2 regions of the Pseudarthrobacter sp. S9 genome follow, and region 2 is predicted to be linked to the other one. Evidence: riboswitches for the same ligand, from Rfam matches in the RefSeq annotation. Region 2 holds a riboswitch; the other holds the start of a gene.
The links. A riboswitch is a leader RNA that binds a small molecule or an ion and turns the genes downstream of it on or off. The one in region 2 is predicted to bind glycine.

Region 1: linked by a shared signal. The riboswitch ahead of ACQCSY_RS11510 (methylenetetrahydrofolate reductase) and the one ahead of gcvP (aminomethyl-transferring glycine dehydrogenase) in region 2 are both predicted to bind glycine.

What each region holds. Positions count from the first base shown of each region.
Region 1 covers NZ_CP189576.1:2,407,445-2,413,975, reverse strand. The annotation lists gene cycA (D-serine/D-alanine/glycine transporter) at 1-1,015, shown strand, start outside; gene purU (formyltetrahydrofolate deformylase) at 1,012-1,923, shown strand; glycine riboswitch at 2,125-2,225, shown strand; gene ACQCSY_RS11510 (methylenetetrahydrofolate reductase) at 2,389-3,294, shown strand; gene ACQCSY_RS11505 (hypothetical protein) at 3,617-4,111, shown strand; gene ACQCSY_RS11500 (dihydrofolate reductase family protein) at 4,269-4,820, shown strand; gene ACQCSY_RS11495 (LysE family transporter) at 4,868-5,491, shown strand; gene ACQCSY_RS11490 (DUF3237 family protein) at 5,563-5,736, shown strand; gene ACQCSY_RS11485 (long-chain-fatty-acid--CoA ligase) at 5,825-6,531, opposite strand, start outside.
Region 2 covers NZ_CP189576.1:1,123,451-1,129,981, reverse strand. The annotation lists gene ACQCSY_RS05250 (SRPBCC family protein) at 1-26, shown strand, start outside; gene ACQCSY_RS05245 (MFS transporter) at 82-1,671, opposite strand; gene ACQCSY_RS05240 (TetR/AcrR family transcriptional regulator) at 1,740-2,279, shown strand; glycine riboswitch at 2,405-2,503, shown strand; glycine riboswitch at 2,505-2,621, shown strand; gene gcvP (aminomethyl-transferring glycine dehydrogenase) at 2,661-5,552, shown strand; gene gcvT (glycine cleavage system aminomethyltransferase GcvT) at 5,565-6,531, shown strand, end outside.

The DNA of each region.
Region 1 (6,531 bases), 1.3 Mb from region 2:
TGAGACCGAGTTCTGGTTCGCCCTCATCAAGATCATCGCCATTGCGGCGCTGATCGTGGTGGGTCTGTTCATGATCTTCAGCGGGTTCCAGTCCGACGCCGGACCGGCCAGCTTCACCAACCTGTGGAGCCATGGCGGCTTCTTCCCGAACGAGTTCATGGGCTTCGTGGCCGGCTTCCAGATTGCCGTCTTCGCGTTTGTAGGCATTGAGCTGGTGGGCACCACGGCCGCAGAGGCCAAGGACCCGGAGAAGAACCTGCCCAAGGCCATCAACTCCATCCCGGTGCGTGTGCTGCTCTTCTACGTGGGCGCCCTGATCATCCTGATGTCCGTCACGCCCTGGACCCAGTTCGCCGCCGGGCACAGCCCGTTCATTGCCATGTTCTCGCTGGCCGGCCTGGGCGCCGCCGCCACGGTGGTCAACCTGGTGGTGCTCAGCTCGGCTATGTCCTCGGCCAACTCCGGCATCTACTCCACGTCCCGCATGGTCTATGGCCTGGCCCAGGAGGGTGACGCGCCGGCCCTTTTCGGTGGCCTTTCCCGCCGCAAGGTTCCCCGCAACGCCCTGTTCCTGTCCTGTGTTCTGCTGCTCTCCGGCGTCGTGCTGATGTATGCCGGACAGGACATCGGCAAGGCGTTTGACATGGTCACCACCGTGTCCGCGGTCTGCTTCGTCTTTGTCTGGTCGATCATCCTGGCCAGCTACCTCGCCTTCCGCAAGCGCCGCCCGCAGCTGCATGCCGAGTCCAAGTTCAAGATGCCCGGCGGCATCCCGATGGTGTGGGTGGTCTTCGCGTTCTTCGCTTTCGTGCTCTGGACGCTGACCACCCAGGCAGACACGCTCACCGCACTGCTGGTCACGCCGGTCTGGTTTATCGTGCTCGGCATCGCCTGGTCCGTCCTGCGCCGCCGTCCCGCCCATCTGGCCCGCTACGCGACGTTCCAGGACGAGCTCCGGTCGGAGCAAAATGCTGCCCCGGAGCTCCTTGGCAAAGTCACGGTTGACGGACAATGAGGACAGAAACGACAGCACAGTCCAACAGCCCGGCACTCGATCGCTCGGAGGCGGTGACCGCGGAGTATGTGCTCACACTCGACTGCGCCGAATCGCCCGGGATTGTTCACTCAGTTGCCGAATTTCTCCTGGACCACAGCTGCTACATCATCGACATCAAACAGTTCGGCGACCAAAAAGAAGGGCACTTCTTCATGAGGGTGCACTTCATCTCAACTGGCAGCGTCTCAACCCGCGAAGAACTCCGACAGGATTTCGCTCCGGTGGCTGCAAAATGGGAAATGAATTGGCGACTGGAGCCCCATGACCGAAAGCAACGAATCCTGGTCATGGTCTCCAAGTATGGCCACTGCCTTAACGATCTGCTCTTCCGCGCCCGCAGCGGCGAACTGCCAGTCGAGATCGTCGCGGTTGTATCCAACCACCAAGACCATGAGGATCTTGTCACCTGGCACGGAATCCCGTTCCACCACATCCCCGTGAGCCAGGAAACAAAGCAAGAAGCGGAATCCGAGCTGCTCGAACTAGTAGACACATACAATGTTGAGCTGGTCGTCCTGGCCCGCTACATGCAGGTTCTCAGCGACAACCTTACGGCCCGGCTCGCCGGCAAGGCCATCAACATCCACCACTCCTTCCTGCCCAGCTTCAAGGGCGCCAAGCCCTATCACCAGGCCTACGAACGGGGAGTCAAAACAGTCGGCGCAACGGCGCACTACGTAAATTCGGAGCTGGATGAGGGACCCATCATTGCCCAGCAGGTGATCGAGGTCGACCACACCTTCAGCCCCTCAGACCTCGTGACGGTCGGCAGGGACGCCGAATGTAAAGCACTCACAAACGCAGTACGTTGGCACTCTGAGGGAAGAATCATTTTGTCAGGGAACCGGACAGTCGTCCTTCGCTGACTCCGCTTCCAGAACCAGAAGATACCTGACTCCTCCCGCTCCCTCGATTTCCTGCGGGCCCCAGTCTATTCCGTACTGGAATGGTACGGCCAGCGGGTGTTCGTGGGCTCTCTGGGCGCCGGCGGCTTCGCGTCAAGAGACGCGTGGCTGCCGGTGCCACGGATCTGCGGGTCCGACCTTGACACAACTGAATATGCCTTTCGAACCGTGGCGGGAGAGTCCTCCCAGTCATCAACCGGGCAGGCGCCGTAGGAGCAAATCCTCCCCAGGAATCTCTCAGGCCCATGTACCGCCACGGCGAGGCAACTCTGGAAAGCAGTCAGGCGAAAGCCCGGACTCACCGACGGTGCAAGCGGAGCCCCTGCGAAATCATGGCTGCGCGGAATCTCTCAGGTCCAATACAGAGCGGGGAGGAACCCGGTCCGCTCCGGCGCATATAGCGCCGGCCATACCCTGGAGTTCCTCATGACGGTTCCATCACTTTCATCAAACTTTGCCGATCGGCATCTCGACGCGCGTCGCCAGGCCGACATCGACACCGTTCTTCCCACCCGCATGGAAATAATCCCTGGGGACGAAATAGTCACCAGGATCAATGCACTGCTTCCCACTTCCGCGACGGTCACTGTGACATGCCTGCCGCATCACGGAGTCGGACGGACAATGCGCACTGCGCTTCAGTTGGCTTCCCACGGATACCGAGTAGTTCCGCATTTGGCCGCACGGAGCCTGAGCGACCGTTCACAGCTCGCAGGCATACTGAGGGACTGCGAAGTCGCCGGAATAACTGAGGTATTCGCGATTGCCGGTGATGCCCCCCACTATGCCGGCCCTTATGAGTCGAGCATTTCACTCATGGAGGACATCGCAGACATATCGGGAGGCAGCATGTCAATTGGAGTGGCCGGGTACCCCGAAGGCCATCCGCAGGTCAGTCAACTGCGTCTGCTTGATTCGCTGCTCGACAAACAGCATCTGGCCTCCCACGTGGTGACGCAAATGTGCTTTGCAGCACCCAAGATCAGCGGCTACGTGCAGCTTCTGAGACGAGAAGGGTTTCAGCTGCCGGTCTGGGCGGGCGTAGCCGGTCCCATCGCACGGAGCGAACTCATTCCACTGGCAAGGAAGATCGGAGTCGGCACATCACTGAAGTTCCTCAGCCGTCAGGGCCCGCTGTCCCGCCGCCTCCTGGTGGGTAACAGATACTCGCCAGAAAGCCTGATCTCCGAACTGGCTCTGATGCGCAACTTCGTGGCCGGAGTCCATCTTTACAGCTTTAACAGCCTGGACATCCTGCCCGGGCTCCATAGCCAGCAAGCCGAAGCCCTTGTCCACGTCGGCGCTAACCAGGGAATCTCGAATGAACGCTGAGACAGCGAAGCCCGGGGTGACCGCCAGTGTCACGGGGAGCAACCGCGTCTAGCGCGGCGTGGCGGAGAAGATCAAGGGGCGCGTCATCATGGACGTCGTCGTCCTACCCATCGACTGCTCCGCAACGGCCCTTCTGAGCCCCCAAAAGGGCCGTTGCGGAGCAATCGATGTGGGGTCAGACCCCAACTCCGGGCAGACCCCACAGGCACTCACAGCACGGGCACAGCCACCGGAAAGCGCGGCGATAACTCCACAGCTGAAGCTGGTCCCAGGCCGAAACCTCGGCCGGCCCGGGATCCGGGCCCCAGCAAAGGAGTTTCACATGGCAAAGATCAACAAGACCACCGCGGGCATCATGCTCGCCGCGGTCATCAGCGGCGGCGCCATCGGGGCGGCAGCCCTCCCCGCGATGGCCGACGACGCCACCGGCACCTCGTCGTCGAGCCCCGCCACCGCCGCAAGCGGTTACGGCAACGGATACGGAATGCCCGACGGCGGCACCGCCGGCCCGCGTGGGCAGCACCAGGCGAACGGCAAGACGGAGGAGATCCTCACCGGGGACAACGCCGCCAAGGTCGAGGCGGCCGTGAAGGCAGCCCAACCTGATGCGACAATCGAGCGGATGGAGACCGACGCCGACGGCGCCACCTACGAAGCCCACATCACGAAGGCCGACGGCACCCAGGCCACCGTCCTGCTCGATGAGAACTTCACCGTCACCGGAACGCAGGAGCAGGGCCAGGGCCGCCCCGGCGGCGGCAGGGGTCCCGCAGACTCCAGCGCCCCCGCCACGGACGGCTCCAGCTCCAACGGCTGATCCGCGCGGCTGGCCCGGCCAGCCGGACGCTGCCCCGGCCGGCGGCACCGCGCCGTCGTCCGGGGCAGCCCCGGAAGGTTTTCCCCCGCGGATCATTCCCTGCCTTCCGATCTGCCGATAGGGTGCAGGAAGGACTCACCCTCTGAGGAGAACACCAATGCGCAAATTGACGGCCGGCCTTTTCTACTCCGTGGACGGTGTGGTCGAAGCCCCCAATCTCTGGCAGTTCGACAGCTTTGATGATGAGCTCGGCGCCGGGATGGGCCAGATGATTGGCCGGGTGGACACCGCCATCCTCGGCCGCGTCGGGTACCAGGAGTGGGCAGGGTACTGGCCCAGTGCCGCAAGCGGAGATCCTTTCGGAGACTTCATCAATCCCCTGCGGAAGTATGTCGCCTCCAGGACCCTGTCCGGCGAGCTCGGGTGGCAGAATTCCCGCCTTATCGAGGGCCCCCTGGAGGACTTCGTGGCCGCGCTCAAGAACAGCGACGGCGGCGAGATCGGCGTGTTCGGCAGCATCTCCCCGGTCCGCCAGCTTCTGTTCGCGGGCCTCCTCGACTCCTTGACGCTGATGGTCCATCCCGTGATTGCGGGAAAGGGCCGGCGGCTCTTTGAAGACGGCGACCCTCTGACAAGGCTGGAACTCCAGGAATCGCAGCAGACCAGCAAAGGAAACATGGTTCTCACCTACGGCCTCCGGACCGGCTAGCGGCTGAAGCGCGGTAAATCGGCGCGCCTCCCGCGTAAACTTGGCTGGTGCAACCCTCCCTTTGGCTGGCCCTGGCCGGCGCCGGCGTCCTGATCAGCTTCACCCCCGGCGCAGGCGCCATCAACACCATGAGCAATTCCCTGAACTCGGGGTTCCGCCGTTCCATCTGGGGCATCCTGGGCCAGCAGGCCGCACTGATTGTCCACATCCTGATCGTGGCGCTGGGGGTCGGGGTGCTCGTGGCCAGCTCCCCGGTGGCCTTCAACGTCATCCGCTACGCCGGCGCAGCATACCTGGTCTACCTGGGCATCCGCCAGTTCTTGCACAAGCCCGATCTGGACCGGGAGAAGGCCGCCGCGCTGCGGAATGAGCCGGCGCTCTCCATGTTCCGCCGCGGCCTGTGGGTCAACCTGCTCAATCCCAAGGCCGTGGTCTTCTTCCTGGCGTTCATGCCCCAGTTCATTCGTACGGAGCAGCCGCTGCTGCCGCAGTACCTCGTCCTGTCCGCCACGGTGATCGTGATCGACATCCTGGTGATGTGGTTCTTCTTCGCGGCGGCGGCCACGTCCTTCCAGCGCTTCACCCACGACGCCCGGGGACAACTGATCCTAAACCGGACGTTTGGCGTGCTGTTCGGCGCCGTCGGCGTCCTGCTGGCGCTGATCCACTAAGTCCCGGCGCAGGCCACCGCGGACCGTCGCCGAAGGGCGCGTCCCCGGGTCGGCCCTCCGGCCCGGGTCAGCTGGCGGATTTCACCGAGAGCGCCCGCGCCGGGCCCTCCAGGATCTATTTCCGGTGCTGGCCCCGGCTCGCCACCGCCTCCCCGGGCCTGGACTGGCTGAACACCCGCCTCACCGCGGGGACCGGTGTCCGGCACCCGGGCCGCGTGGTCATCAGCATCTTCACCGTCGACTGAAGCCGGTGCCAGAAAGCCGACGCAGGAGAAGCCGGCGACAGGTGCCGGCGCCGGAGGCCGCGTCACCGCCGACCTCCGGCCACCGCCGTCACATGTGGCCGGGGATCAGCTTCCGCAGGTCCGCTTTGCGGATCTTGCCGCTGGCCGTCCGGGGCATCTCGTCCACGAACACCACTGTCTTCGGGATCTTGTAGCGCGCCAGCCTGCCGTCCAGGTGTGCCCGCAGTTGTTCTTCGGTCAGCTGCGCCCCCTCCCGCAGGAGCACCACGGCCCGCGGCACTTCGCCCCACTTTTCATCGGGTACCCCGATCACGGCGACGCTGCCGACGGCGTCAAGTTCGGTGATGGCCTGCTCCACCTCGGCCGGGTAGATGTTCTCGCCGCCGGAAATGATCATGTCCTTGAGCCGGTCGGAGATGAACACGAATCCGTCCTCATCCTTGTAGCCCATGTCCCCTGATTTGAACCATCCGCCATCCGTGTAGGAATCGGCGTTTGTCTCGGGCCGGTTCCAGTATTCGTGGATGACATTGGGACCCTTGATCTGGATCTCCCCCACGGTCCCTGGCGCCGCCGGACCGGCCGCAGGGTCCGCGGGGTCGGCCACCCGGACATCCGTGAAGAAATGCGGAAGCCCCGATGATCCGGCCTTGTCGCGGGACCGGGCGGCCGGCAGGGTGGTGGCCCCCGGGGCCGTCTCGGTCATGCCGTAGCCGTTGGAGAAGCGCAGCCCGCGCCGCTCATACGCCTCCAGGACCCGCATGGGCACCGCGGATCCGCCGCACGTCAGCTTGT
Region 2 (6,531 bases):
TCAAGGCCTACGTCGAGGGCAGCTGACCCTGGCTGCCGGCGCGGCGGCACCGGAACCGGTGCCGCCGTCGGACGCCACCGGCTACTTGGCGGTGGGCACTTTTCGGAGGACGACGGCGGCGAGCACCGATGCTCCCGCCATCAGTACCAGCGCGATGGCGGCCGTGACGTGGACGCCTGATTCGAAGGCAACACGGGCGGCCGCCGTCACCGCCTCCGCCACGGGGGCGGGAAGCGTCTGCGCGAGCTCCACGGCGCCGGCGAGGGTCTCGCCGGCTTGGCTCGTGGCGGTGTCCGGGGCGAGCTCGAACACCCCGGCGGGCAGCCGCAGGTTGTGCTGGTACGAGGCCGTCAGGATGGAGCCAAGAATCGCCGTGCCCAGCAGGGAGCCCACCTCGTAACCGGTCTCGGAGATCGCCGCGGCCGCTCCGGACTTATCCGCCGGGACGGCCCCCAGGATCAGATCGTTGGAGATCGTCTCGGCAGCGCCCACGCCCAGGCAGAGGATCATCAGGGCCGTCAGCAGCAGGGCCGGGCCGTTGCCATGGTTGCCGAAGGCCACCAGGAAATAGCCTGCGGCGCTCAGCAGCAGGCCGCCGGCCACCACGAAGCCGGGCCGGACCTTCCGCACGAGCGGCACCACCAGCAGGCCTGCCGCGACGGTGGCGATGAGGGCCGGGACCATGGCGACGCCGGACGCGGAGGGGGACTGGCCCTCGATCAGCTGCAGGTGCTGGGCCAGGAACAGGATGAAGCCGTTGTAGGAGAACAGCGCCAGGACGTTGGCGGTGATGGCGGTGCTGAAGACCCTGTTGCCGAAGAGGCTGACATCCAGCATCGGGGCCGTGGTGCCCCCGCGGGCCAGGGCCTGCTGGCGGCGGATGAACATGTACCCCATGACCAGGCCCAGGCCGATGCTGGTGAGGGGCTCGAACGCCAGGCCGTGGGAGGCGAGTGCCTTGACGCCGTAGACCACCGGCACCATGACCAGCAGCGACAGGATGATGCTGGGCACGTCCACCCGGCCGGGTTTGGGGTCGCGGGATTCCGGAATCAGGGCCGGGCCGAGCAGCACCAGCGGCAGGATGATCGGCACTGCCACCAGCAGGACGGCTCCCCACCAGAAGTGCTCCACGAGCCAGCCGCCGGCAATCGGGCCGAGGGCTGCGCCGCCGGAGAAGCCGGCCGCCCAGATGGCCACCGCCAGCCTGCGCCGGTTGGGCTCCGGGAAAATGTTGCGGATCAAGGACAGGGTGGAGGGCATCAGCATGGCGCCGAAGAAACCAAGCCCCGCCCGGCCGGCAATCAGCCATTCGGCGCTTGGTGCGAACGCGGTGGCGGCCGAGACGGCCGCGAAGCCGGTGCTGCCGATGAAGAGGAGCTTGCGCCGGCCGATCCGGTCGCCCAGGCTGCCCATCGCCACAAGCAATCCGGCGAGGGCCAGGGGGTAGGTGTCGACAATCCAGAGCAGTTCCAAGCCGGAGGCATCGAGGCTGCGGGCGATGGCCGGCAGGGCGAAGGTCAGGGCGGTGTTGTCCACGGCCACCAGGAGTACCGGGAACATCAGCAGGGCCAGGGCCAGCCAGTCGCGCCACGGTGCCCGCGGGCGGCTGCCCGACTGGGTGCCCGTACCGATGCTGGTGCGGCTCGCGGTAATGGATGCGTTGCTCATAAAAGATAACTATACCGTCTGGACGGTAAAGTTAAGAAATGCACGCCGACACGGGCATGATAGGAACCATGCCCAGAAAACCCGTCGCCCGCGAAGCCGTCCTTGACGCCTTCGAATCCCTGCTGATCGAGGAGGGTGAACGCGCCGCGACGCTGGATGCCGTCGCGAAGCGGGCGGGCGTCTCCAAAGGCGGCCTGCTCTATCATTTCCCGACCAAGGAGGCGATGATCTCCGTGCTGCTCGAACGGCTGGACCGGCTCCTCGCGGAGGATCTCAAGGCCATGGCGGCTGCTCCGCAGGGTGCCGCGGCGTATTTCATCAAGTCCTCTGTGTGGGCGGGCACCGCGATGGACCGGGTTTTCGTGGCCGCCACGCGGCTGGCCGAGGTGGCGCACGAGGAGACCCTGCGCCGCTTCGCCGCCGGACAGGCGAGCTGGCTGGACCTGTTGGCGGGCGACGTCGGGCCTGGCATGGCCAAAGCCGTCCTGTACATGGGGGACGGGCTGTACTTCAATGCCATGCTCACCCGCGGCCCGGGCGGCCAACTCCCCGAAGTCGACGCCGACGTCGAGAGCCTCCTGGCCGCCGTCGAGCGGCTGCGCGGCTGAGGGGCCCGTCGGGCCGGACGCGCCTCACGCCCGGCGTAACCCGGACGCCCGGCGGTTTGCGGACGCGGGCCCGGCGTAGGACAATGGGAGCTGTGACTGTTGTCACGAGCAATTGAATATGCCTTTGATCTGCGGCGGGAGAGTTCTGCTTGTAGGTACAAGCAGGCGCCGTAGGAGCAAACCCTCCCCAGGAATCTCTCAGGCCCATGTACCGCCGCGGCAAGGCAACTCTGGAAAGTAGCAGGCTGTCCTCTGACATGCTGTGCTCACCGACGGTGCAAGCGGAGCCCTGCAAACGCACGGCTGCGCGGAAACTCTCAGGTCCAATACAGAGCGGGGAGGAACCCGAATCACTGTGGCGTACCCTGCGCCGCCTGAGTTATGGAGTTCCTTGTGACTGTTACTTCCGCCTCCACGTCCTTCGTTGACCGGCACATCGGCGCCCGCCGCCAGTCCGACGTCGACGCCATGCTGAAGGCTGTCGGCTACGACACCGTCGATGCGCTGGTGGACACCGCCGTTCCCAAGGACATCCGGCAGGACTCACCGCTGCGGCTGGCCGAAGCCCTCAGTGAAGTGGAGGTCCTCGCCGAGCTGCGCATGCTGGCCGCGAAGAACAAGACCGCCGTGCAGATGATCGGGCAGGGCTACTATGACACCCTCACCCCGGCCGTCATCCGCCGGAACATCCTCGAGGCGCCGGCCTGGTACACCGCCTACACCCCGTACCAGCCGGAAATCTCGCAGGGCCGGCTTGAGGCGCTGCTGAACTTCCAGACCATGGTCCAGGACCTGGTGGGCCTGCCGATCGCCAATGCCTCCCTGCTGGATGAAGCCACCGCCGTGGCCGAGGCCGTGCTGATGATGCGTCGCGCCAACAAGAATAAGACGGCCCATGACGGCAAGACCGTCCTCGACGCCGACTGCCTGCCGCAGACCATCGCGATCGTCAAGGGCCGCGCCGAGGCCCTCGGCTTCGAAGTCGAGGTCGCCGACCTCTCCAAGGGACTGCCCGACGGCGTCATCAACGGTGTCGTCCTCCAGCAGCCCGGTGTCTCCGGCCGCGTGTTCGACCACGCCCCGATCATCGCCGACGCCAAGGAACGCGGCGCCCTCGTGACCGTCGCAGCGGACCTGCTGTCCCTGACGCTCATCACCTCCCCGGGCGAGCAGGGCGCCGACATCGCCGTCGGATCCGCCCAGCGCTTCGGCGTCCCGCTGTTCTTCGGCGGCCCGCACGCCGCCTACATGGCCGTCCAGAAGGGCCTCGAACGGTCCATGCCCGGCCGCCTCGTCGGCGTGTCCAAGGATAACGCCGGTGTCCCGGCCTACCGCCTGGCACTGCAGACCCGCGAGCAGCACATCCGCCGCGAGAAGGCCACCTCCAACATCTGCACCGCCCAGGCGCTGCTGGCCATCGTGGCGTCCTTCTACGCCGTCTACCACGGCCCGGACGGCCTCAAGGCCATCGCCGAGACCACCCACGGACACGCCCGGAGCATCGCCGCCTCGCTCAAGGCCGCCGGCCTGGACGTGCTGCACACCTCGTTCTTCGACACCGTCACCGTCTCCGTCCCGGGCAGGGCGGAGCAGATCATCGCCGCCGCCGAGGCCAAGGGCATCAACCTGCGGGCCATCGACGCGGACACGGTCGGCATCTCCGCCGATGAGGCCACGACGGCGGCCATCGTCGCCGACGTCGTCGCCGCCTTCGGCGCCACGGCCGCGGACACAGCGGCGGACGTTTCCGGCTTCGGCCTGGACGCCGCCGTCGTACGCACCTCGGACTACCTGCAGCACCCGGTGTTCAGCACGCACCGCTCCGAGACCCAGCTGCTGCGCTACATCCGCCGCCTCTCGGACCGCGACCTGGCCCTGGACCGGACCATGATCCCGCTGGGCTCCTGCACCATGAAGCTGAACGCCACGGCCGAGATGGAAGCCATCTCCTGGCCCGAGTTCGCCTCCATCCACCCCTTCGCCCCGGACTCCCAGACCGCCGGCTGGCGCGAACTGATCGAGGACCTGGAAGCCCAGCTGACCGAGATCACCGGCTACGACCAGGTCTCCATCCAGCCCAACGCGGGATCGCAGGGCGAGCTCGCGGGCCTGCTGGCCATCCGCGGCTACCACCTCTCCCGCGGCGACGCCCAGCGCAACGTCTGCCTCATCCCGGCCTCGGCCCACGGCACCAACGCCGCCTCCGCAGTGCTCGCCGGCATGAAGGTGGTCGTGGTTGCCACCGCCGCCGACGGCACGATCGACCACGCCGACCTCACCGCCAAGATCGAGGCCAGCAAGGACGCCCTGTCCGCCATCATGATCACCTACCCGTCCACCCACGGCGTGTACGACGCCGATGTGCGCGAGGTCTGCGACGCCGTCCACGCCGCCGGCGGCCAGGTCTACATCGACGGCGCCAACCTCAACGCGCTCGTGGGCCTGGCCCAGCCCGGCCTGTTCGGCGGCGACGTCTCCCACCTGAACCTGCACAAGACCTTCTGCATCCCGCACGGCGGCGGCGGCCCCGGCGTCGGACCGGTGGCAGCCAAGGCCCACTTGGCGCCCTTCATGCCGGGCAACGCCGCGGATCCGGCCAACGGCGCCGACGGCACCCCGATCTCCGCCTCCCGCTACGGCTCCGCCGGCGTCCTGCCGATCTCCTGGGCCTACGTGAAGCTCATGGGCGGCAAGGGCCTGACCGACGCCACCAAGTCCGCGCTGCTCGCGGCCAACTACATCGCGGCGCGCCTGAACGACTTCTTCCCGGTCCTGTACACAGGCGAAGGTGGGCTCGTCGCCCACGAGTGCATCCTGGACCTGCGCGAACTCACGGCCAGGACCGGCGTGACCGCCGAGGACGTCGCCAAGCGCCTGATCGACTACGGCTTCCACGCCCCCACCCTGGCGTTCCCGGTGGCCGGCACCCTCATGGTGGAGCCCACCGAGTCCGAGGACCTGGTGGAGATCGACCGCTTCATCCAGGCCATGGTGTCAATCCGTGCCGAAATCGACCAGGTCGCCGACGGCGACTTCACCATCGAGAACAGCCCGCTGCGCAACGCACCGCACACCGCCGCCGCCGTCATCAGCACAGACTGGGCGCGTGAGTACCCGCGCGAGCAGGCCGTCTTCCCGGTCCACCACCTGAAGCAGGACAAGTACTTCCCTCCGGTCGGCCGGATCGACGGCGCCGCCGGCGACCGCAACCTGATCTGCTCCTGCCCACCCCTCGAGGCGTTCGAGGACCACTCCGACGACTCCGCCAACTAAGGACAGCCAACGATGACTGAGAAGTACACGGCCCTTTACGAAGAGCACAAGAAGTTCGGCGCCTCCTTCACGGACTTCGGCGGCTGGCAGATGCCGCTCAAGTACAGCTCCGAACTGGCCGAACACCACGCCGTCCGCACGTCCGCCGGCCTGTTCGACCTCTCCCACATGGGCGAAGTCTGGGTCACCGGCCCCGACGCCGCTGCCTTCCTGGACTACGCGCTCGTCGGCAAGCTGTCCGCCATGGCGATCGGCAAGGCCAAGTACTCGCTGATCTGCAACGAGGACGGCGGCATCATCGACGACCTCATCACTTACCGGCGCGGGGACGAAAAGTTCCTGGTCGTCCCCAACGCCGGCAATTCCAAGGTCGTGGCCGCGGCCCTGGCCGAGCGCGCCGGTTCCGGGACAGAAGGTGGCTTCGACGCCGTCGTCGAGGACGCCTCCGCCGAGACCTCGCTGATCGCCGTGCAGGGCCCCAAGGCGCAGGAGATCCTGCTGCGGCTGGTCCCTGCCGCGCAGCACGAGCTCGTCACCGGCCTGAAGTACTACGCTGCCGTGGAGGTCCCCTTCATGTTCGGCGGCGCCAGCCAGGAGCTTCTGCTGGCCCGCACCGGCTACACGGGCGAGGACGGCTTCGAGATCTTCGTCGCCAATGACGACGCCGCTGCCCTCTGGCAGTCGGTCGTCGCCATCGCCGAAGACGGCGAGCTGACGCCCGCCGGACTCGCCTCCCGCGATTCGCTCCGCCTCGAGGCCGGCATGCCGCTCTACGGCAACGAACTTGGCCTCGAAGGCGACCCCTTCGCCGCCGGGCTGGGACCCGTCGTCGCACTGTCCAAGGAGGGCGACTTCGTGGGCAAGGCGGCCCTGGCCGCCAAGAAGGAAGCCGGCGCCGGATCCACCACGGGCCGCAAGCTCGTCGGCCTCAAGGGACTCGGCCGCCGGGCCGGCCGCGGCCACTACCCGGTCCTCAAGG